Regions from separate parts of the Vreelandella sulfidaeris Esulfide1 genome, predicted to be linked through region 3. Evidence: predicted binding sites of a transcription regulator. Region 3 holds the regulator's gene; each other region holds the start of a gene.
The links. The regulator sigma-54, encoded in region 3, starts transcription at its own class of promoters, with help from an activator protein. The targets are predictions, from matches to a motif close to TGGCACNNNNNTTGCTNT.

Region 1: a site for sigma-54 is predicted at 2,934-2,951, ahead of urtA (urea ABC transporter substrate-binding protein). Genes of this name have one in related genera too.
Region 2: a site for sigma-54 is predicted at 4,884-4,901, ahead of ACW44H_RS18170 (urease accessory protein UreD). Genes of this name have one in related genera too.

The regions. Positions count from the first base shown of each region.
Region 1 is NZ_CM133364.1:3,912,554-3,919,805, forward strand. It holds gene urtB (urea ABC transporter permease subunit UrtB) at 1-1,360, opposite strand, end outside; gene urtA (urea ABC transporter substrate-binding protein) at 1,456-2,817, opposite strand; gene ACW44H_RS18210 (tripartite tricarboxylate transporter permease) at 3,216-4,718, opposite strand; gene ACW44H_RS18215 (tripartite tricarboxylate transporter TctB family protein) at 4,774-5,256, opposite strand; gene ACW44H_RS18220 (Bug family tripartite tricarboxylate transporter substrate binding protein) at 5,362-6,360, opposite strand; gene ACW44H_RS18225 (response regulator) at 6,535-7,252, opposite strand, start outside.
Region 2 is NZ_CM133364.1:3,902,835-3,910,086, forward strand. It holds gene ureG (urease accessory protein UreG) at 1-119, opposite strand, end outside; gene ACW44H_RS18145 (urease accessory protein UreF) at 149-862, opposite strand; gene ureE (urease accessory protein UreE) at 852-1,361, opposite strand; gene ureC (urease subunit alpha) at 1,510-3,225, opposite strand; gene ACW44H_RS18160 (urease subunit beta) at 3,222-3,590, opposite strand; gene ureA (urease subunit gamma) at 3,629-3,931, opposite strand; gene ACW44H_RS18170 (urease accessory protein UreD) at 3,959-4,843, opposite strand; gene ACW44H_RS18175 (GGDEF domain-containing protein) at 5,164-6,324, opposite strand; gene ACW44H_RS18180 (hypothetical protein) at 6,349-6,531, opposite strand; gene urtE (urea ABC transporter ATP-binding subunit UrtE) at 6,747-7,252, opposite strand, start outside.
Region 3 is NZ_CM133364.1:1,536,187-1,543,438, forward strand. It holds gene tldD (metalloprotease TldD) at 1-975, shown strand, start outside; gene yjgA (ribosome biogenesis factor YjgA) at 1,027-1,560, opposite strand; gene pmbA (metalloprotease PmbA) at 1,669-3,009, shown strand; gene ACW44H_RS07040 (HPr family phosphocarrier protein) at 3,027-3,296, opposite strand; gene rapZ (RNase adapter RapZ) at 3,341-4,273, opposite strand; gene ACW44H_RS07050 (PTS sugar transporter subunit IIA) at 4,363-4,833, opposite strand; gene hpf (ribosome hibernation-promoting factor, HPF/YfiA family) at 4,838-5,146, opposite strand; gene ACW44H_RS07060 (RNA polymerase factor sigma-54) at 5,245-6,660, opposite strand; gene lptB (LPS export ABC transporter ATP-binding protein) at 6,804-7,252, opposite strand, start outside.

The DNA of each region.
Region 1 (7,252 bases), 1.8 Mb from region 3:
AGAGCGCCACCCCGGCAAGCCCGGCCACGCCGGAGCCCAGCGCAAAGGTCAAGATATCCACGCGAGTCGCGCGAATGCCCATGGAGCGCGCCATGGCGCGGTTCTGGGTCACAGCACGCACCTCCAACCCCAGCCGTGTACGGCGCATAATCAGCATCAGGCCGGCAAACACCACCAGGGCAAAGCCAAGCACGTACATGCGGTTGAGCGTCAGCGACAGCGCATCGTTCACTACCAATGAACCGCTCATCCACTCAGGGGTGATGACGGTCCGGTTGAGCGGAGAAATCACCGTGCGCACCAACTGCTGCAAAATCAGGCTGATACCAAAGGTGGCTAGCAGGGTTTCCAGTGGGCGGCCTTTGAGGAACTGAATCACGCCGCGCTCGATCGCCACGCCTGCTAAGGCGGCAACCATAAAGCCTGCCGGAATTGACAGAATCAACGCCAAACCCGGCTGGCCGGGCAGCAGTTGCTGCATCGCCCAGGTGGTATAGGCGCCCAGCATCATCAGCTCGCCGTGGGCCATATTAATCACGCCCATCACGCCGAAGGTGATCGCCAGGCCAATGGCGGCAAGCACCAGCACCGAGCCAAGGCTCAAACCGAAATAGAGGGTCTCCAGGCCACGATTGATTTTGAGCTGCTGCTCAATGCCCGTTAGAGAGGCCGCAGCTGCATTGGCGACCACCGGGTCGTCGCTGTTGGCCGCCCGACTTAACGCCACCCGAGAGCGAGGGTGAAGGCTGCCGTCTAGTGCTTCAACACCAGCCATTTCGCCCTCTTCAGCACGATAAATCGCTACGGCCTGGGTCAGCCGATAGCGCACTTGGTCGTCTTCTTCTTGTTCGATCAGATCGTTGAGGGTCGGCACCAACTCACCGTCGACTTCCCCTAACAAGCGCTCAGCCGAGGTGCGGCGACGCTCAACGTTAGGTGAATAAAGGTCAACGACAGCGATGGCACTGCGCAACTGATTGCGCAAGTTGTTGTTAATACCGATACGGTCGAGCTCGCGGCGGGACATTTCGCCCAGCGCTTCGCCGGTGAGTACGTCGGCCACCGGCCAGTCGCGACCGCGGTTTTCCAATACCAGTACAAAGCGGCCGTCTTCGGTGCGCTGTAGGCGGCCATCCAATAAGGCCTGCAGCCAATCGCGGGCGCGCTCATCGTCGCTTTGTAAAATCGCGGTAATGGCTTCGCCTTTGGCGGCGTAGGACTCAACGTCCAGCGCTTCTAGCAACTCGAGCGCGGCGGCGTCATTTGTTGTGCGACTGGCGGTGTCCGTTTGCGCCTGCCCGGCAAAAGAAATACCCAGCAGTAGGCAGCACAACAGCGCCAAGGAAAGGAAACGCCTCATAGGGTTCTTCCTTTGGTTATCTGAAAAGGGAGGATAGCGTGCTCCTTGCTGCGTCGTGGTGAACGACGCAGCAAGGGGTTATTTCAAAAAGCGCGTTACTCGGCCAATGCCGCTTCGGCTTCTTCTGCTGCGGTGCTGCCACCGCACGAGCCGTTCACGACGTTGAAGTTGCCGCATTCCATCGGCTTGCGCCAATCGGCAATCAGGTCACGCGAGCCAGGCAGGTAGTCAGACCAGGCGTCGCCCGCCACGGTAGACGGCGTTTGCCACACGATGTCGAACTGGCCATTGTCCTGAATCTCACCGATCAACACCGGCTTGGTGATGTGGTGGTTGGGCATCATGGCTGCATAGCCGCCGGAGAGGTTCGGCACGGTGACACCGATAATGGCGTCTTTCACCGTGTCGACATCCGTCGTGCCCGCTTTGCGAACCGCTTCGGCCCACATATTGAAGCCGATGTAGTGCGCTTCCATGGGGTCGTTGGTGACGGCCATATCGTCGCCGGTGTACTCGATCCAGGCATCGATAAAGTCGTAGTTGTCGTCGTTATCGACGCTCATGAAGTAGTTCCAGGCGGCCAAGTGACCCACTAGCGGCGCGGTATCAATACCGGTCAGCTCTTGCTCACCCACCGAGAAGGCGATAACCGGAATATCGGCCGCGTCGATGCCCTGGTTGGAAAGCTCGGTGTAAAACGGCACGTTGGCGTCGCCGTTGACGGTCGAGATCACCGCAGTCGGTTTGCCTTCTTCACCGAAGCGGCGAATTTCGGCCACGATGTTCTGCCAATCGGAGTGACCGAACGGCGTGTAGTTGACCATGATGTCTTCGTCCGCGATGCCGTGCTCATCCTTTAGGTACGCTTCGAGGATACGGTTGGTGGTGCGCGGGTAGACATAGTCGGTACCTACCAGCGCAAAACGCTCGATACCCACTTCGTTGATTAGGTATTCAACCGCAGGAATCGCCTGCTGGTTGGGCGCCGCGCCGGTGTAGAAGACGTTTTCAGAGGACTCTTCGCCTTCATACTGCACCGGGTAGAACAGCAGGCCGTTGAGTTCCTCGACGACGGGCAGTACCGATTTACGCGATACCGAGGTCCAGTTGCCGAAGATGACATCAACCTCTTCCTGGGCCAGCAACTCACGGGCGCGTTCGGCAAACAGCGGCCAGTTGGAGGCCGGATCCACCACCACGGCTTCAAGCTGGCGGCCCAGCAGGCCACCGGCTTCATTCTGCTGCTCGATAAGCATTTCGACGGTGTCTTTAAGGACAGTTTCGCTGATCGCCATGGTGCCAGAGAGGGAGTGCAGGATACCGACTTTGATCGGGTCATCGTCTTGAGCGATGGCCTGGGTACTGGCACCCATGATGGCGGCGGTAAGTATCGCGGTCGCGAAACGTCCACTTGAAAGGAGTGAGTGCGGATGTGTCGAGCGTTTGAGAGTCTTCATTGTTAATCTCCTTGCACCCCTTATGACTGGGGTTTGTTATGACCGGGGCTTGATGATTGGCTTCGCACTTGGGGTTGCTGTGTTAGCTTCCCCAATACGTCCACTAGCCATTAACATCTGCAAGGGATGCGCCAGATTGGCACAAAGTTTCTTTATAGCTATCTAATCAGCCACTTAATAACCGCCGTAAAATCTCAATATTCACTTTGTGCACCAAAATAAAGCGCATGAACGCTGCTAAAGCACCCTATCAATGCACCCATCTGTACCGTTGCACCAACTAAGCACTTACTCTGTGTTTGAGACCAAACACTTGTAATCAGTCAAAAGCGGAAATAAAAAAAGGAGCCTTGGCATCATCACCAAGGCTCCTCGCTATTCCCCCTTAAACAGCAGCGTTAAACCGCCACGTCGGGTGGGATTTTCTTACGGCGTTTCTTCAGCAACGGCAAGCCTAGCGATAGCACGGCCACCACCAGCAGGCCAAGCGAGATGGGCTTGTCGATAAAGGTCATCCAATCGCCACCGGAGATCTGCAGTGCGCGGCGCATGGATTCTTCCATGATATTGCCCAATATCAGCGCTAAAATCAGCGGTGCCGCGGGGAAGCCGAACAGACGCATACCCAGGCCAATCAGACCAAAAGCGAGCAGCAGCAGCAGATCGAACACGCTGAAGCTCATGCCGTAGACGCCGATCATGCAGAAGATCAAAATCAGCGACAGCAGTAGCGGCTTGGGCAGATCAAGAATCTTGGCGATTATCGGGATCAACGGCAGGTTCAGCACCAGCAGGAAGATATTACCAATATACATACTGGCGACCACGCCCCAGAATACGTCTGGACGCTCTGTAAGCATCATCGGGCCAGGGTTCACGCCCATGACCAGTAGTGCGCCCAGCAGTACCGCTGTAGTACCCGAACCCGGTACACCCAGCGTCAGCAGTGGCACGAATGAGCCGGTACAGGCAGCGTTGTTGGCTGCTTCTGGTGCCGCCACGCCTTTGATATTGCCGGTTCCAAAAGTGTCGCCATCTTTGGCAATACGTTTTTCCATGCTGTAGCCCAGGAAAGAGCCGATCGTCGCGCCTGCACCAGGCAGTACGCCGGTGAAGAAGCCCAACACCGAGCTGCGGCCCACCGGACCAGCAATTTCTTTGACTTCGCTACGGGTTAATTTCAATGAACCAATCGCATTGCGGGGCGCCTCTTTACCACCACCCCCGCGAAGCAGCATATAGAAGACCTCGGCAAGGGCGAAAATACCCAAGGCCACCACCAGGAAGTCGATGCCGTCTAGCAGTTGAATAGAGCCGAAGGTGAAACGCTCGGTACCCGTCTGCGTGTCGATACCAATAATCGAGATAATCACCCCGACCACGGCGGCAATTAGCCCTTTAATCAGCGATTTATCCGACAGTGAGACCACCGCCGTTAACCCCAGTACCATCAACGCAAAGTACTCGGCAGGACCAAAGCTCACGGCGACTTTGGAGAGCAGCGGCGCTACCAGCATCAGGAAAATAACCGATACTGTGCCGCCTACAAACGAGGAGTAGGCGGCAATTGCCAGCGCTTTACCCGCCAAGCCTTTTTTGGCCATTGGGTAGCCATCAAAGGACGTTGCCACGGTACCCGCCACGCCGGGAGCGTTAAGCAGAATCGACGACGTGGAGCCACCGAAGATGGCGCCGTAGTAAACCCCTGCCATTAAAATCAAACCCGAGGAAGGTTCCATAGCAAAGGTAATAGGAATCATCAGGGCAAGCGCACTAATAGGACCTAGGCCCGGCAGCATGCCAATAATGGTGCCAGCAAATACACCGGCAAACACGTAAGCAATATTGATAGGCTCAAGCGCGATGCCAAAGCCGTACATCAGATTATTGAAGGCATCCATGGGAATTACTCTCTTAAAAATCTGCTAGCAGGAAAACTTACTAGCACGGCTTTGTTTAGAAAGGCAGCACGCCAGTGGGGAGATAAACATCCATCACCCGCGTCATGGTCAGGTAGAGTGCAAGCACTACCCCCAACGACGTGGCAAGGTTAACTCCATGGCGGCGGTAGCCATAGTAGGCCGTTAGCCCAACGCAGAGCAGCGTTGAAGCGAGCACAAAGCCCAGCGGTACCAGCAGAAACGCATAGGCGGCAATCGCCAGCGAGGTCACGATGACCCGCGCCCAAGGCGTCAGCAATAGCGGCCCATTTTGCGCCTCTTCGTCGACTTCATCGGCACCGGCGATCGGAGTGGGTTTCTCGAAAAACAGAAACACCGACAGGATCAGTAGCGAGAAGCCTAATACTTTAGGAAATAGGTCAGAGTCGACCGGACGCGGCAAGGGAAAGATAGGGATTTGCCACGCCATCGCGATATAGCCAGCAGCCAATACCGCAAATACCAGTGCTAACCACTGATTGGTATTTAAACGAGTCATAGGAGTCTCTCCGAAGGAGCCAACACGTCTCCCGCGGTTAACACATTTTGTTAACCGCGGGAGACTTCCAGCCGCCCTTTGGGCGGCTGGACGATACAGGTAGGATTACTGGCGCAGGAGGCCAAGCTCGCTCAGCACGTCGCTGAACTGCTCTTGCTGCTGATCCAGGAAGTCGCCGAATTCTTCGCTGTCTTGGTAAGCGTCGATCCAGCCCAGTTGATCACTCGCTTCGCGCCATGCGTCGGTTTCCAGCATTTCAGCGAACAGGTCTTCGTAATAAGCCACGGCTTCTTCAGGCATATCAGGCGCGCCCATCACGCCGCGCCAGATATCGAAGGTGTAGTCGAAGCCCTGTTCTTGATAGGTGGGTACTTCGCTCAAACCGGCGCCTAAACGCTCTTCAGAAGAGACACCCAAGGCACGCAATTGGCTGCCTTCACCCAGTTGACCAACCGCTTCACCCGCGCCACCCACGACGGCTTCGATGTGGCCGCCCATCAGGTTGGTCATCGCGTCGCCACCACCAGAGAACGGAATGTAGTTCACTGACGAAGCTTCCATACCCGCTGCTGAGGCAAGGCCTGCAATGGAGATATGATCCATAGAGCCTGGCGCACTGCCACCGCCAACGCTTAAGCTGGGATCTTCTTTCAGCGCATTGAGTAGGTCTTCAAGATCCTGATACTCGGAATCCGCTGCGACAAGAATGATGGAGTAGTCGGTGTTAATTCGCGCGACCGGGGTAAAGTCGGTGTGATCATAGCGAGACGCGCCTGCCAGCGGCACTAGAATCATCGGCGGGCTGGTGGCAAACAACTTGTGCGGGTTGCCTTCATCCCGCGCGACTTGGGCCCATGCTACCGCACCGCCGCCGCCAGGTACGTTGATCGCAGCGAAGCTCTCGTCGGCCAGCTCTTCTTGCTGAATTACACGCGACATGGTGCGAACCAATGTATCCCAACCACCACCTGGGTTAGCCGGGGCAACGAATTCGATTGAGCGTTCGGGTGTCCACTCTTGCGCCTGTGCGGCGGAGTTTAAACCGGCAACAGCAGCCAGGGGCAGAGCAAATAGCGATAAACGCTTGAGGGTAAGCGACGTCATTATGGCGTTCTCCAGATATCAGTGTTGTTGTATGAGGCGTCTTATTATGAGACTACACGCCGCGAACGTTAGAAGACCGCCACCCTGACCGACAAGCTTGTGCGCATAAAAGGCAAAAAGTTCTTTATGTGCATTTTGTTCATTCTGTTCACGCTATTAATTCACAGCGCATATTTATAAAGTATCCAGCCACTCATGCGCCGTTTCTAACAGACGGTAGCGTCGCTCGGGTCGCCCCACGTCGCCATAACCCAGTTCGGCACTAACGGCCTGCTCGGCCACTAAAAACTCTAAATAACGGCGGGCAGTGGAGCGGCTTGCGCCCATGGTGCGCGCCATCTGCATAGCGGTAAGCGAGTCGGGGGCGTCGGCCAGGGCATCAATCACCCGACGCAGCGTCAGTCGATCAATGCCTTTCGGTAAGGCTTGAGACCGAGTTTGAGAATGGGCTTGAGATAGCGTTTGGTTTTTAACACGCGACGGGGCGCCGGGCTGCAAACGCGCCAGTACTTGATCTAACTCCTCTTGGCTCATCTCGGCACGGTTGGCCAACGCTTCACGCTCGCGACGAAAACGCGTCAACATCTGAGCCATCCGGTCGGCTTCAATGGGCTTGATCAGATAATCGAATACCCCGCCGCGCAGCGCCTCGCTGATGGTCTCCACTTCCCGTGCGGCGGTGACCATGACGATATCTACATGCACATAATCGCGACGAATCGTCCATAGCAGTTCCAGCCCCTCCACGTCAGGTAGATAGGCGTCCAATAAAATCAATTGGATGCTGGCGGCTTGTTCCGCCATGATCGCCTTGGCTTCGCTTCCATTGCGCGCCATGCCCACCACATAAAAGCCCTCGCTCTGTTCAATAAAAGCCTTGTGGATATCCGCA
Region 2 (7,252 bases), 1.8 Mb from region 3:
TCGTTGGTGACCACGGCGATATCGTAGTAGTCCCGCAGCGCTAAACAGAGCCGCTTGAGCAGCGCGGTTTTACCGGAGCCTACCGGGCCACCCACACCAACGCGTAAACAGTGAGTCATCGTTCTCTCCTCGTTAACTTCTAAGCTATTTAACTTCTAAACAGGCGTGAATACTGGGTTTCGTGCAGCGCACTGGCCAATGCTAGGCCGGGCAGCACCGGACCTAGTTCGTCATCTTCCAGCGTTAGCGCTTGGTTAACAGCATCCACCAAGGCTGGGCGGAGCTTCTCAATCACGCGCTGAGCAGCGGTGTGGCCTAGCGGCAAGGCTTTACAGGCCACCGCCAGTTGGTTCTCTAACCACGCCCACGCAAAGCCCAGCAGGGTTTGGCGAACGGACACGCCACGCAAGTGAGCCGTATAGGCAAACAGCGTAACGTAGCCCGTGTGTGTCGGTAACAGGGGTGTTAGTAAGTCTTCACTTGGCAATAATCCCAAGCTGCCCAGCAAGCGTTTAAGCGAGGCGCCCAAGCGGCTGTCTTCAGCGGTCAGCTCGGCGGTTTCCCGGGTGGCGGCCAGCCACTCATCCCATGCGGCAATTGATTGACTATCCGCTTGGTCGAACGCTTCATGCAATCGCGCCAGCACGGGCAGCTCGCAGCGGGTCAGACCATCTTCCAGTACGCCGCTTAACCACTCGGCAAGGCTCGCTTCATCGCGCACCCAGTCCAGCTCAAAGGCACTTTCCAGGCCTTGGGAAAACGCGAAGGCGCCAATCGGTAGCGCGGGGCTTACTAGTTGCATCAGCCCCAGCAACGCCAGTTCGTCGCTTTGTCTTTCTAGTGCGGTGAGCTCAGTGTGCATGGTGGTGCTCATGCGGGTGGTCATGATCGTGGCCGTGGGAATGCGAATGCCCGCCGCCCACTTGGTTATAGGCGCCTGGCTCTGGGTCGAAGGTGGCATTGTGGTGCTCCAGCTCGGCGCCCAACAGCTCGGCGAGTTCTTCCAGCACGTGGTCCGGCGGGAAGCGCACCCAGCCGCCCTTTTCATCTTCACCCAGCGCCAGCTGTACGTGGCGATTGCCCAAGTGATAGGCCAACCGCGCCAGGGGTAAGCCAGTACTCACTCGCGCGGTAACCACCGGTTCCACGGCGGCACAAACACGTACCACTTCGCCGCTTTCGGCTTTCAGGCCTTCACCGCTGCGCAGCACCGGGCCGCGATCAAGAAACAATCCCAGCTCACGGCCGCCATCGCTCTTGGTTTTTAAGCGCCCGCGAATGCGCAGCTCGAAGGGCAGCGTCAGCGTGTCGCTGGCTGCGCTTTCCTCTATCGGCCCTAAGCGTTCTATTAGTTTTAGCATGACTAGCGTCCTTTCTCACTCGGTGCGGCTGTGCCGGGGGTGGGCCGTAGAGAGGGTCTTTTGCCATGGATGGCAAAAGTAGCGTACACGGATGTATTCACAGCGCCCTCTCGTAGGCCTACCCCCGGCTCCCCGGATAATGGCTCAATCAAAACAAATGATATCGCTGAGCCAGCGGCAGCTCGGTGGCGGGCTCGCAGGTTAAAATTTCACCATCGCAGCGCACTTCGTAGGTTTGCGGGTCGACGGTCAAATCGGGGCAGGCATCATTGAGCTTCATATCCTGTTTGCGCACTTGGCGTACATTTTTACACGCCGCGAGTTGGCTATTTAATCCCAGTGTCTCTTTGATGCCCCCATCCAGCGCGGCCTGGCTGACAAAACTGAGCCGGGTTTGGCTCGCGGCGCGGCCAAAGGCGCCAAACATGTACCTGTAGTGAACCGGCTGCGGCGTGGGAATCGAAGCATTGGGGTCGCCCATGGGCGCCGCTGCGATCATACCGCCTTTAATCATCATCGCCGGCTTCACGCCAAAGAAGGCCGGTTTCCATAGCACTAGATCCGCCAGTTTGCCGACTTCGATGGAGCCCACTTCGTGGGCGATACCGTGGGTGATCGCCGGGTTAATGGTGTACTTGGCGATATAGCGCTTGGCGCGCAGATTATCAGCGCCCAGGGCTTCATCTTCCGGCAGCAGGCCACGTTGCACCTTCATTTTGTGGGCGGTTTGCCAAGTGCGGCAGACCACTTCGCCTACCCGCCCCATGGCCTGAGAGTCAGAGGCGATCATCGAAATCACACCCAGGTCGTGGAGGATATCCTCGGCGGCGATGGTTTCGCGGCGGATGCGTGAGTCGGCGAAGGCGACGTCTTCGGGGATATTCGGGTCTAGGTGGTGGCACACCATCAGCATGTCGAGGTGTTCGTCGATAGTGTTGACCGTATAGGGCCGCGTCGGATTGGTGGACGACGGCAATACATAGGCTTTTGAGCAGGCGGTGAGAATATCCGGCGCGTGGCCGCCGCCTGCGCCTTCGGTGTGGTAAGTGTGAATGCAGCGTTCTTTGAACGCGGCCAGGGTGTCTTCCACAAAGCCTGATTCATTTAGCGTGTCGGTATGGATCGCCACCTGCACGTCGTAGGCATCCGCCACGTTGAGACAGTTATTGATCGAGGCAGGTGTGGTGCCCCAGTCTTCGTGCAGTTTGAGGCCCATAGCACCCGCTTGGAGCTGAAGCTCCAGGGATTCGGGCAGGCTGGCGTTACCCTTGCCCAGGAAGCCGATATTCATCGGCATATCGTCCACCGCCTGGAGCATTTTGCCGATATGCCAGGGACCTGGTGTGCAGGTGGTGGCGTTGGTGCCAGTGGCTGGGCCGGTGCCGCCGCCGAGCATGGTGGTCACCCCACTCATCAGCGCTTCTTCGACCTGCTGGGGGCAAATGAAGTGGATATGGGAATCGATGCCTCCCGCGGTCAGGATTTTGCCTTCGCCGGAAATGATTTCGGTGCCGGGACCAATCACGATCTCCACATCAGGCTGTACGTCGGGGTTGCCCGCCTTGCCAATCGCGGCGATGCGACCTTTCTGAATGCCCACATCAGCTTTGACGATGCCCCACCAGTCGAGAATCAGCGCATTGGTGATGACCGTATCCATGACCGTGTCGTCGGCGCGCTGGCTTTGGCCCATGCCGTCGCGGATCACTTTACCACCGCCGAACTTCACTTCATCGCCGTAGTGGGCGGCGTCTTTCTCGACTTCGATCCACAGCTCGGTATCGCCCAGGCGCACGCGGTCGCCCACTGTGGGGCCGTACATTTCGGCGTAGGCTTGTCGGCTGATCTTGTTGGCAGGCTTCATGACAGACCTCCCGCTTCGCCTGGTTTTTGTTCATTTCGCGCGGCATCGGGCGCGTTAGAGAGTAGCGCGCCCATGACATCACCCCGGAAGCCGTAAATTTCGCGCTTGCCGACGTAGGGAATCAACGTAACTTCGCGGGTCTGGCCGGGCTCAAAGCGAATCGCCGTGCCTGCGGCCACGTCCAGGCGAAAGCCTCGGGTTTTGTTGCGATCGAACACCAGCGCCGGGTTGGCTTCGGCGAAGTGGTAGTGAGAGCCGATCTGGATTGGGCGGTCGCCGGTATTGGCCACTTCGACACTAATTCGCTCACGCCCAGCACACAGCTCGATATCACCCTCTTTTAATTGATACTGTCCTGGAATCATTGGGCCGGGAACCATGGCAGCCTCCTGGTTGCTGAAAATTAGTTGATAGGTGTGTGGACAGTGACCAGCTTGGTGCCGTCCGGGAAGGTGGCTTCGACCTGCACTTCGTCGACCATGTCAGCCACGCCCTCCATCACATCGTCACGGCTGAGAATCTCACGACCATAGCTCATCAGGTCGGCTACACTGCGGCCATCCCGGGCGCCTTCCATGATCTCGAAGCTGATCAGCGCCACTGCTTCGGGGTAGTTGAGCTTTAAACCACGCGCTTTGCGGCGCTCCGCCAGTTGGGCGGCAGAGAACAGCAGCAGCTTGTCTTTATCTCTTGGGGTTAATTCCATGGGGCGTTTCTCCAGCAATCTATTCGATTAGGTTAACCAAATACGCGGTGTGTGGGCGTCTCGCTCAATCCAAAGGGGGCGCAAAAGTTGCCAAGCCTGCTCGCATAATGCCCAGGCTTCATTACGCGAGTTACCCAAGTAGCGTAGTAGCAGCACACCATGGCGGACGGTCACCGCCCAGCGCGGGTTATCCGGCAGCGCTTCACGTAGAGCCTCGATAGCCGCAGGCGAGTCATCAATGCCTACCGACCAGAGGGTGGCCTGCACCGTGGCTCCACCCTGCCCCCAGCGCCCAACAAAGCGTGGGTGGAGTGGGTCTAGCGGTTGGCGCTCTAGCCACAGCGGCTTGCCATCCAGGGATAAGCGGAAGTGCTGCTCAATGCGTCCGGAAACATAGGGTAAGTCGCTGGCCGGGCGGCCCAGTGCCATCACTTCCCAGCCCAAGCAGCGGGCACTGCCGTGCAGCTCGATATGGGTGCGCTGCTCGCCTTTCGAGCCATCGAAGGCGATGGTCTCCTGGGGCAGCCACTCCAGGGTGGCACCATCTTCAACGCTTAACCGGGTGTGCTGGGTCCACGCCACGCCCTGGCTGTCGGCTTTATAGAGTTTATTGGCGGCAGGCGTTGTGAGTAGCGCATGGGCACCTCGCTCGACATGCGCGTTAATAGTGAGCGCATCGCCGCTGACCAAACCGCCCGGTGGGTGAAGCACGTACACATGGCACGCCTCACTGCGGCCTTCCGGATAGAACGGCCGCTGCACCCGCAGCGGGCCCTGGTGGCGCGCCTGCACCATGCGGGTAACGCCATCGCGCTGGGCAAACCGCAGATCTAGCGATGCCGCCCAGTGGCGGCCGTGATCAAAGCGGTGGCCGGAGGCAAGGGGAGATTTTGCGATATCGCATAGCATCATAATTAGCTATCGCTTCCTGTCAGTAAGCCGTTAGCTAAGCAGTGCAATTAATGCGCCAAAATGGTGAAAGGCTAAGTTCTGCGACCGTTATACAGAGTCAAGATACGGAGAGTGGTCCGTATCTCTCTCTTCTAAAGCACCAAAATAGAGCAAAAATAAAGCAACATGCACCACAAACAAGCACTTAAAAGCCCTACCTCTTTGATGTTATGAAAGAGTTGTCATTAAGTAAGATAGAAGCAAAGTAAATAACAGGAAAGAGTGCCGAGCCTAATCGACAACCCAAGTACGCGATTGACAATTAAAGCATTCCACGGGGCTTAACCCATTTGCACCACGACTCGGTCACGACCACTGCGTTTCGCTTGGTAAAGGGCTTGGTCAGCCCGCTGCATAGAGCGCTGGTAGTCAGGATAGCCATCGTGCATAGTGACCCCTACACTAACAGTCACCTTAATTAACGTATCTGCTGCGGCAAGCATTGGCTCCTTTGCTACCGTTTGGCGCAAGCGTTCAGCAAATAGCCGACTACCGTCTTGGTCGGTATCAACCAGTATGATCAGGAATTCTTCTCCTCCCATTCGGAATACATAATCTCCCCCGCGAGTGGAACGGTCTAAGATACTCGCTACCTGTTGAAGTACGTTGTCGCCGGCATCATGACCATAGTTATCATTGATCGACTTAAAATGATCGATATCAACCATGAGCAACGCAAAGCACTTCTCAGAGTGGCGAGCTAGTTCAATTTCTCTGCTAAGCACCACGGATAGAAACTTGCGGTTAAGTAGCCGAGTCAAACTATCGCGCCCAGCTTCTAAACTAGAGGCACGTTTAAGCACGTCTTCTAACAACATTAATATAGTGCGTGTTGCATCACGAATATTACTTAATGCTTTCATCGATTCGGTTGTAGTGCTTTGGGCCAAGGCGTCTAACCATTCATTATCGACCTGATGAATATTCCTTGAGATAGTAATAATTTCTGGCGCACCCTCAAATGCGTGACAGGCTTTATGGAAATACCACAAACCAAACTCGGAATTGGCAAGCTTAGGTAGTTGACTAACGTTCTGTTGCACTGCAACCGAAAACATCAACGCATTTTCCCAACTTAGCAATGCTGAACGCTGGCGTTCACGCTCGTCACCGATATTTTGGGTCAAGGAAAAGAGCTTATAGGCTTCTTCGGTGCGTGCGTTACGGTCGCTGGCTACAGAGTATGCGTGACTCATAATCTCCATGCCCATATCGATGTGATCGGATACATAAACCGAGGCATCACCTGGCGATAAAGGGCTTTTAAAAGAGGCATTGATCTGCTCATAAAGCGACTGCTTAAGTTGCCTTGCTCCGCTAAGTACCAGGTTTACAGGAATATCGATGCGGGCGTGCACTTGTCCCACTTTCTCCTGGAGATCAACAAGGGCTTCAAAGTCCGCATGTTCCACTGAAAACATCGCGCTTAACCAGCGGCGCATAGAGGGGTTCAAGCGCTGCTGAACTTAGTCGTTGGAGAGAAATAACGATGCATGGGGATCTTCCATCATTACCGAATAAAAACGATCGGCAAAAGTGTGACATTGAGATTCCACCAGCGTTTCTACTGCTTGACGCATCGGCTTAGGGGTACGTTCTAAAAGCGCTTGCCACTCAGCAGCAAGCTGGTCTTTATCTTTATGACGCATACACACCCCACCCGGTTTTTTTAGAATTAAGCGTGGCATATTACACGTAAACGAAAACCTTCAACACGCACACAGAAAGGTTTTTTTAACTAGGTATAACACCTTGTTACGCATTGATTACGTCTTTGAGAATGACAAGCTAATGTATATTGCAACGTAGCTCACTTCCTTATGAACCACGATTCTTTACTATTTAATTCGTCAAGTGCTGCTTGTTAAACCGTCAGATGCTGCTTGATCAGCTCGTTAGAAAGCTCGCTAATCTCACCTTTGGCCACCGGTCGGCCGCGGTCCATAATCACAAAGCGGTCGGCGTATTTGCGGGCGAAAGGCAGCTTCTGCTCAACCAGTAGTACCGTGAGGCCATCCTCATTAATCAACTGACGGATCACTTGGCCAATTTGAGCGACGATATTGGGCTGAATGCCCTCCCCCGGTTCGTCCAGAATCAGCAGCTTGGGTTCGATGACCAGCGCACGGCCAATCGCCAGCTGCTGCTGTTGCCCACCGGATAAATCACCGCCACGGCGGTTTTTCATCTCTTTAAGCACGGGGAACAGCTCGTAGACCCGCTCGGGGATTTTCTTCAGCCCATCGCTTCGGGCGGCTAGCCCGGTGCGCAGGTTCTCCTCCACGGTCAGCAGCGGAAATATCTGCCGCCCCTGGGGCACGTAGCCAATACCCAACCGCGACCGCGCTTCAATGGCTTTTTTAGTCAGTT
Region 3 (7,252 bases):
GTGAGCGCCTCGCTCTCGGGTACCTATGAGGTGGTATTGGTCCGGGCCAGTGATGGCACGTTGGCTGCCGATATTCGCCCACTGGTGCGCTTCAATGTCAGTGTCATTGCGGTTAAAAACGGTCGCCGTGAGCGCGGCAGTGCGGGAGGCGGCGGTCGATACTCCATGGCGAAGCTGCGCGATGACCAAGTGGCGGAACTGTACGCTAAAGAGGCGGTTCGTCAGGCGCTGGTCAATCTTGAAGCCATTGATGCCCCCGCTGGGCAAATGCCTGTGGTACTGGCATCAGGTTGGCCGGGAATTTTACTCCATGAAGCGGTGGGGCACGGCCTTGAGGGTGATTTCAATCGCAAGGGTAGTTCCGCTTTTGCCGGGAAGATGGGTAAACGCGTCGCGGCCAAGGGTGTCACGATTGTGGACGATGCCACCATAGCGGATAGTCGTGGAGCAATGAGCGTGGATGACGAGGGTACACCGGGTCAATACACACCGCTCATTGAAGACGGTATTTTAACCGGGTATATGCAGGACAAGCTCAACGCGCGGCTAATGGGGATGGCACCCACTGGGAATGCGAGACGTGAGTCCTTTGCCCATCTACCGATGCCGCGTATGACCAATACCGTGATGCTCGCCGGCCAAGATGAGCCCAGTGATATTATCAAAAGCGTTAAACGAGGCATCTATGCGGTGAGTTTCGGTGGCGGTCAGGTGGATATCACCTCAGGTAAATTCGTGTTCTCCGCCAGTGAAGCCTACCTGATTGAAGACGGCAAAGTGACAGCGCCGGTAAAAGGGGCAACGTTAATTGGTAATGGCCCGGAAGCGATGCAGCGGGTCTCTATGATTGGTCATGATATGGCGTTGGATACCGGTATCGGCGTATGTGGCAAAGAGGGGCAGGGGGTACCAGTAGGTGTCGGCCAGCCCACGTTGAAATTGGATGAGCTGACCGTCGGTGGAACCCAGTCTTAAGTTCGTTCTTAAGGAGGCTGTTTTTAACGAGCCGCCTTTAAAGAGCTGCCTTTAAAGAGCTAAGGTTTCTCGCAGGTGTTTGAAGAGCTTGCGCGAGCTTGTGGGTGGTTTGCCCTGCTCGCGCTCACGCTGTGCATTGCGAATCAATTGACGCAGCGTCTGGCGGTCCGCATTCGGGTACTCGGCCATAAACTGGTCGACCGCCGCATCGCCTTCGTCAATTAAGCGATCACGCCATTTTTCGAGGCGGTGAAACGCGTGGTCGCGCTGCTCCTGCTCTTGGTCAATTGCGTCGAACACGCCTTGAATAGCGGTGAGATCCTCTTTACGGATTAATTTGCCGACGTACTGCATATGCCGACGGCGGCCTTCGTGAGAGCGAATACGAGAGGTTTCTTCGATAGCACGCAGCATATCATCAGAAAGGGGGAAACGGGCGCGCTCTGCCGGTCGCATGGCGATTAAGGTTTCCCCAAGTGCCTGTAAGGCATGCATTTCGCGTTTGAGTTGCGACTTGCTTGGGCGTTCTTCCTGCTCTTCTGGTTCATTAGTACTTGGGACGGTATCGGGACGTTGCTTACGCATAGTGTGACTCATAGACAAGATTCGTTGCGGCATTATACCAGCTGCGAGAACAACATTGATTCGCCGAAGACATTCTGTTGAAAGACAGTCGGTGGAAAAGGAGGTTATATGGCACAGGCATTTGATGCATCCGCGCAGCAGGCGTTATTGACCGCGCGGGCCGAAGAGGCGCTAGCGCTGGCAAAGCGCATGGGCGCAGATGCTGCTGAAGTAGGCGCAAGCGTTGACCAGGGTATAGGTGTCAGTGTGCGCCTGGGTGAAGTTGAAACGGTAGAGTTATCGCGCGACCAGGGTATTGCCGTTACGCTTTACGTTGGTCAGCGTAAAGGCAGCGCTTCATCGACTGATGCCAGCAGTGCCTCGATTCAGGCAGCGGTAGAGAAAGCGTTGGCGATCGCCCGCTATACCGGTGAAGACCCGGCCGCTGGGCTGGCCGATGCATCGCTCATGGCGTCTGAGCTGCCCGATCTAAAAGTGCACTACCCATGGTCACTCACAACGGATGAGGCAATCGAGCTGGCACTTTCCTGCGAGCAGGCGGGGCGCGATGTAGAAGGCATCTCTCAGTCGGATGGTGCGTCACTCTCCAGCGGCGAAGGGGTACGCGTTTACGCCAATAGTCACGGTTTTTTAGGCACCCAAAAAGGCAGCAGTCATTCACTTTCATGTATGCTGATTGCCCAGGATGCGAGCGGTATGCAGCGCGACTACGATTATACGTCTGCGCGCGATCCGAAGGCGCTACGTGACCCGGCCGAGGTCGGTCGCGAAGCTGCGGTGCGTACGCTGCGAAGACTCGGCGCTAAACGCCCACCAACAGGCACCTTTCCAGTGCTGTTTGACCCGTCGTTGGCCAGCGGTCTGATTGGCCATCTGCTCGGTGGGTTAGCCGGTGGCGCGCTTTACCGTCAGGCCTCGTTTTTGTGCGACCGGCTCGGCACGCCGCTGTTTCCCGATTGGTTTAGCCTTGAAGAAAGACCAATGGAAGTAGGCGCTACAGCGAGTTCGCCGTTTGATGGTGAGGGCGTGCAAACTCGAAATAATCGCTTTATCGATCAGGGCCGCATAGCCAGTTATATGCTCTCTTCGTACAGCGCTCGAAGGTTAGGTATGCAAACCACGGGCAATGCTGGTGGGGCGCGTAACGTGCGTTTAGCGACACCGCTGCAATCCCGTGAAAGTCTATTGCAAGAAATGGGGCGGGGTATTTGGGTAACCGAGTTGATGGGGCAGGGCGTTAACGGTGTTACCGGTGATTATTCCCGTGGGGCAGCAGGTTTTTGGGTCGAAAACGGCAAAGTACAGTACCCGGTCGAAGAGTTTACGATTGCCGGAAAACTGGAGCGGATGTTTGCTGGGTTAGTGGGTATTGGTGATGATACCGATACCCGTGGCAGCGTACACACGGGAAGCTGGTTAATAGATGCAATGACGGTGGCTGGTGACTAACAAGTAAAAGCGGGCGGTTACTGATCTTCTTCAAAACGGGCTTCGAACAGCGCTTGAATAGCATCAAGCGCCTGTTCGGCGTCGTCCCCTTCTGCATTGACCTTTAGCTCAGTTCCGCAAGGGGCAGCTAGCATTAGCAATGACATAATATTAGCGGCGTCGGCCACCTGATGTTGCTTGTAGACCCGTATTTTTGCCGTGAAATGTTGGCCGCATTTAACCAGTTTAGTGGCTGCGCGTGCATGTAAACCGCGTTGGTTTGTGAGTGTGAGTATTCTTTCTGGCACCCTGGTTCCTTTTCGCCGAGTGGTGTCATTATGGGTAGAGGCACTTAAGAGGTTTCTTGTCGCTCGTCGCTGTAATCATTGCTGGCTAAAGGTACGGTTGGCTGACCTCCCAACGTATATTGCAGCCCTAGTTCGCGATGACGTAATTGAATCTCGCCTATGCTGTGTGCCAGTCTCTCAGCTAATTGTTCGACCATATAGACCGAACGGTGTTGGCCACCCGTGCAGCCAATAGCGATAGTCATGTAGCTGCGTTGGCTATTCTTATAAGCAGGTAGCCAACGTTCAAGCCATGCCTGAATATCGTCTCTCATGGCATCAACAATCGGGTAGCTGCTTAAAAAAGCCGCAATATTAGCGTCGCGTCCAGTGAATTGACGTAGCGTGGGATCCCAGTAAGGATTAGGCAAACAGCGCACGTCGAATACCAGATCGGCGTCTAACGGTACACCCCGTTTGTAACCGAAAGATTCAAGTGTCAGTGTCAACTTATCGCGCCGTTGGTGCGCTACTTGGTCGGTAATGCGTCGACGTAAATCGTGTACCGATAAGCGTGATGTATCGATGAGTAAGTCGGCTAGATCACGAATATCGTGCAGTGTTTCTTCTTCTTTATTAATCGCCTCTTCCAACGTCATTTCACTATCGCGCGTCAGCGGATGGCGCCGTCGCGTAGCGGAGTAACGTTCAAGCAGTATACGCGCATCGGTCGTCAGGTAGATGACTTGAAAATCAATCTTACGCTGGCATAGCTCCTCTAACAGCGAGGGCAGACGCTCCAGTGCACCGGGTAGGTTGCGAGCATCGATGCTGACCGCCAAGTGGGTGCGGCCTCCCTGGTGGCGTAGTTCGTCAACCAACGACCCCAGCAGCATGGCGGGAAGATTATCAATGGCGTAATAGCCAAGATCCTCGAGCGCTTGTAAGGCAATAGATTTACCTGACCCTGAGCGGCCGCTAATAATCACCAGTTGCATAGAGTCTCTCTTTGCTTTGATCAAGCTGCGTTGAGGGTGGTAAGCGGAAACAGTTGTTTGAACTGCTCAAAAACAGGTTTGTACGGCCCTCAGGTTGCTGATTGCTCACGAATCTTGCCAGTAATCAGCTCAAGTAGCTCACGCTGGCTGCCTGCTTTACGCAACTGCTGACGTGTGTCCGCATCATTCATAATGGTCGCCACCTGGCCTAGCAGAGAAAGGTGCGTATCATCGGCTTCTTCCGGCACTAGCAGTACAAACACCAGATCTACCGGGTCGCCGTCGATAGCATCAAAATCAATCGCTTCTGCCAGTTTTAAAAACCCTGCGATAGGGGCAGAGCAGTGTGGGCTGCGCGCGTGGGGAATAGCCACACCGTTACCAATACCTGTACTGCCTAAGCGCTCTCGACCGATTAAACGGCTAAACACTTCTTGACTGTCCAGGCTGGGAATATTTTGGGCAATAAAGGTGCTGAAAAACTCCAGCACCCTTTTTTTGCTGCCCCCGGGTACGTCGAAGAGGACACGTTCCGGGGGGAGTATGGTTTCCAACGTCATTGAATTAACGCACACCTGCGCCTTGGGCGCGGGCTTGTGCTTTTTCCTTATGTTTAACGAGTTGACGGTCAATTTTGTCCGCTAGTGCGTCAATAGCGGCGTACATATCACTGTCTATGGCTTCGGCATGTAAGTCAGCGCCTGCAGCATGCAGTGTACAGGCGGCATGCTGGCGCTCCTTCTCTACTGATAGGGTGACTTGCACCGTGGTTATATTGTCGTAATGGCGCTCTACACGTTCAAGCTTTTCGTTGACATAGTCACGCAAGGCGTCGGTCAGTTCTACGTGATGACCAGTGATATTAACTTGCATTGACGTACTCCTTATCCATCGGACTGTACTTCGATTGTAACCCTTTTTGCCGCGTTGCAAAGCCCTTGTCGAGAGTTTCCCTGAGAGGGTGACGAGTGCTAGCGCAAACGGCGCCGTTCACTGGAGGAGGGAATGCCCATCGCTTCGCGGTATTTGGCCACCGTGCGACGTGCCACCTGGATGCCCCCCTCATCTAAGAGCGTGACTAAGCGGCTATCCGAAAGCGGCTTGCCAGGCGGCTCTTCTTGGATCAGTTTCTTGAGCCGTGCGCGGATAGCCGTACTGGAGTGGCTATCGCCATCCTGCCCACTTACCTGGCTCGAGAAAAAATATTTGAGCTCAAAAACGCCCCGCGGTGTATGGATATATTTCTGAGTAGTTACCCGTGAAATAGTCGACTCGTGCATTTCCACGGCTTCGGCGATATCGGCGAGTATTAAAGGTTTCATCGCTTCTTCGCCATGCTCTAAAAAGCCAATTTGTCGGGTGATAATTTCACGGCCAACACGTAGCAGCGTATCGTTGCGGCTTGAAAGACTCTTAATCAGCCAGCGAGCTTCCTGAAGATGCTCTTTAAGAAACTGGTTGTCCTGACTTTTGTCTGCACGCTTTATCAAGCTGGCATAGTCAGGTTGTATCCGCAGCCGTGGCAGCGCCTCGGGGTTGAGTTCTAAATGCCAGCCTTCATGGTCATGGCGTACGACGAGATCCGGCGTTACGTAGCTGTCGTCGGTATCGCCATAGGCGCTGCCTGGGCGTGGATCAAGACTGCGTATTAGCAAAATGACATCCGCCAACTGATCATCATCAAGCCCCAGTCGGCGTTTTAGCAAGCGCATGTCATCTTTGCCCAACGCTTCAAGAAACTGTCGCACTAAGCGGCGGGCGGGGACCAGTAGCGGGGTATCATCAGGAAGGGCCGCTAGCTGCAGCATTAGGCATTCACGCAGGTCGCGGGCAAAGATACCCGTTGGCTCAAACTGCTGGAGCTTGAGCAAGATGGTTTCTACCTCGCGCTGGCTAAGTCCGTCAATGCCTTGAGCGCGAAGCCCTTCACGGATGTCATTGAGCGGTTGGGTTAAATAGCCGTTAGCGTCTAGCGCATCGATTAAGCTCTCCGCAACCTGCTGTTCACGCTCGCCAAAATCGGTCATCGCCAGTTGCCATAGCAAGTGCCCATGAAGGCTCTGGCCGGCAGCCTGACGCTCAAAGTCGGGCCCTTCACTACTGCTGGCGCCGTGACTTCCGATATCCTGGTAGGTATCTGACCAATCGCTATCTACTGATAATTCGGTGGGAATACTCTCGGACCACTCTTCTTCTTTAGGCTCGCTGACGGCCTGTTCGCTAAATTCATCTTCCTGTTCCAACAGGGGGTTGGCGTCTAAGGCCTGCTGAATTTCTTGACGAAGGTCCAGCGTTGATAGCTGTAACAGGGCGATGGCCTGCTGCAGCTGAGGTGTCATGGTCAGCTGTGTGCCGATACGCAGTTGTAGAGAAGCTTTCATGACCATCTGAGAACCACTCGTTATTCAGAATCCTCCACCCTAGTGCGAGTGAGGACCAGGTGCAAGTGCAATAAGCATGCCATTGGTGGTAAAGTCATTGTAGAGCACTATTTATAGGCCAAAAATAAGCGTCAGAATTAAGAAAAGCCTTACAGACGAAAGTCAGCACCCAAATAAACGTCTCTCACCTTCTGGTTTGTGAGAATGGCATCTGGAGAGCCGCTAGCGATGATTTGACCATCACCCACGATATAGGCGATATCACAAATATCGAGCGTTTCACGCACATTGTGATCAGTAATTAGCACACCAATATGGCGCTGCTTTAGCGCACGGATGATGGTTTTTATCTCGCCTACCGAAATGGGGTCTACGCCAGCAAAAGGTTCATCAAGCAAAATAAAGGCAGGCTCTGTCGCTAGTGAGCGTGCGATTTCCACGCGCCTTCTTTCCCCGCCCGATAGGCTCATGCCTAAATTGTCGCGAATATGCGTGATATGAAAGTCTTCCAGCAAAGCCTCTAAGCGCTGTTCCCGATCGCTGCGGTTAAGCTCTTTGCGGGTTTCGAGTATCGCCATAATATTATCGGCAACCGATA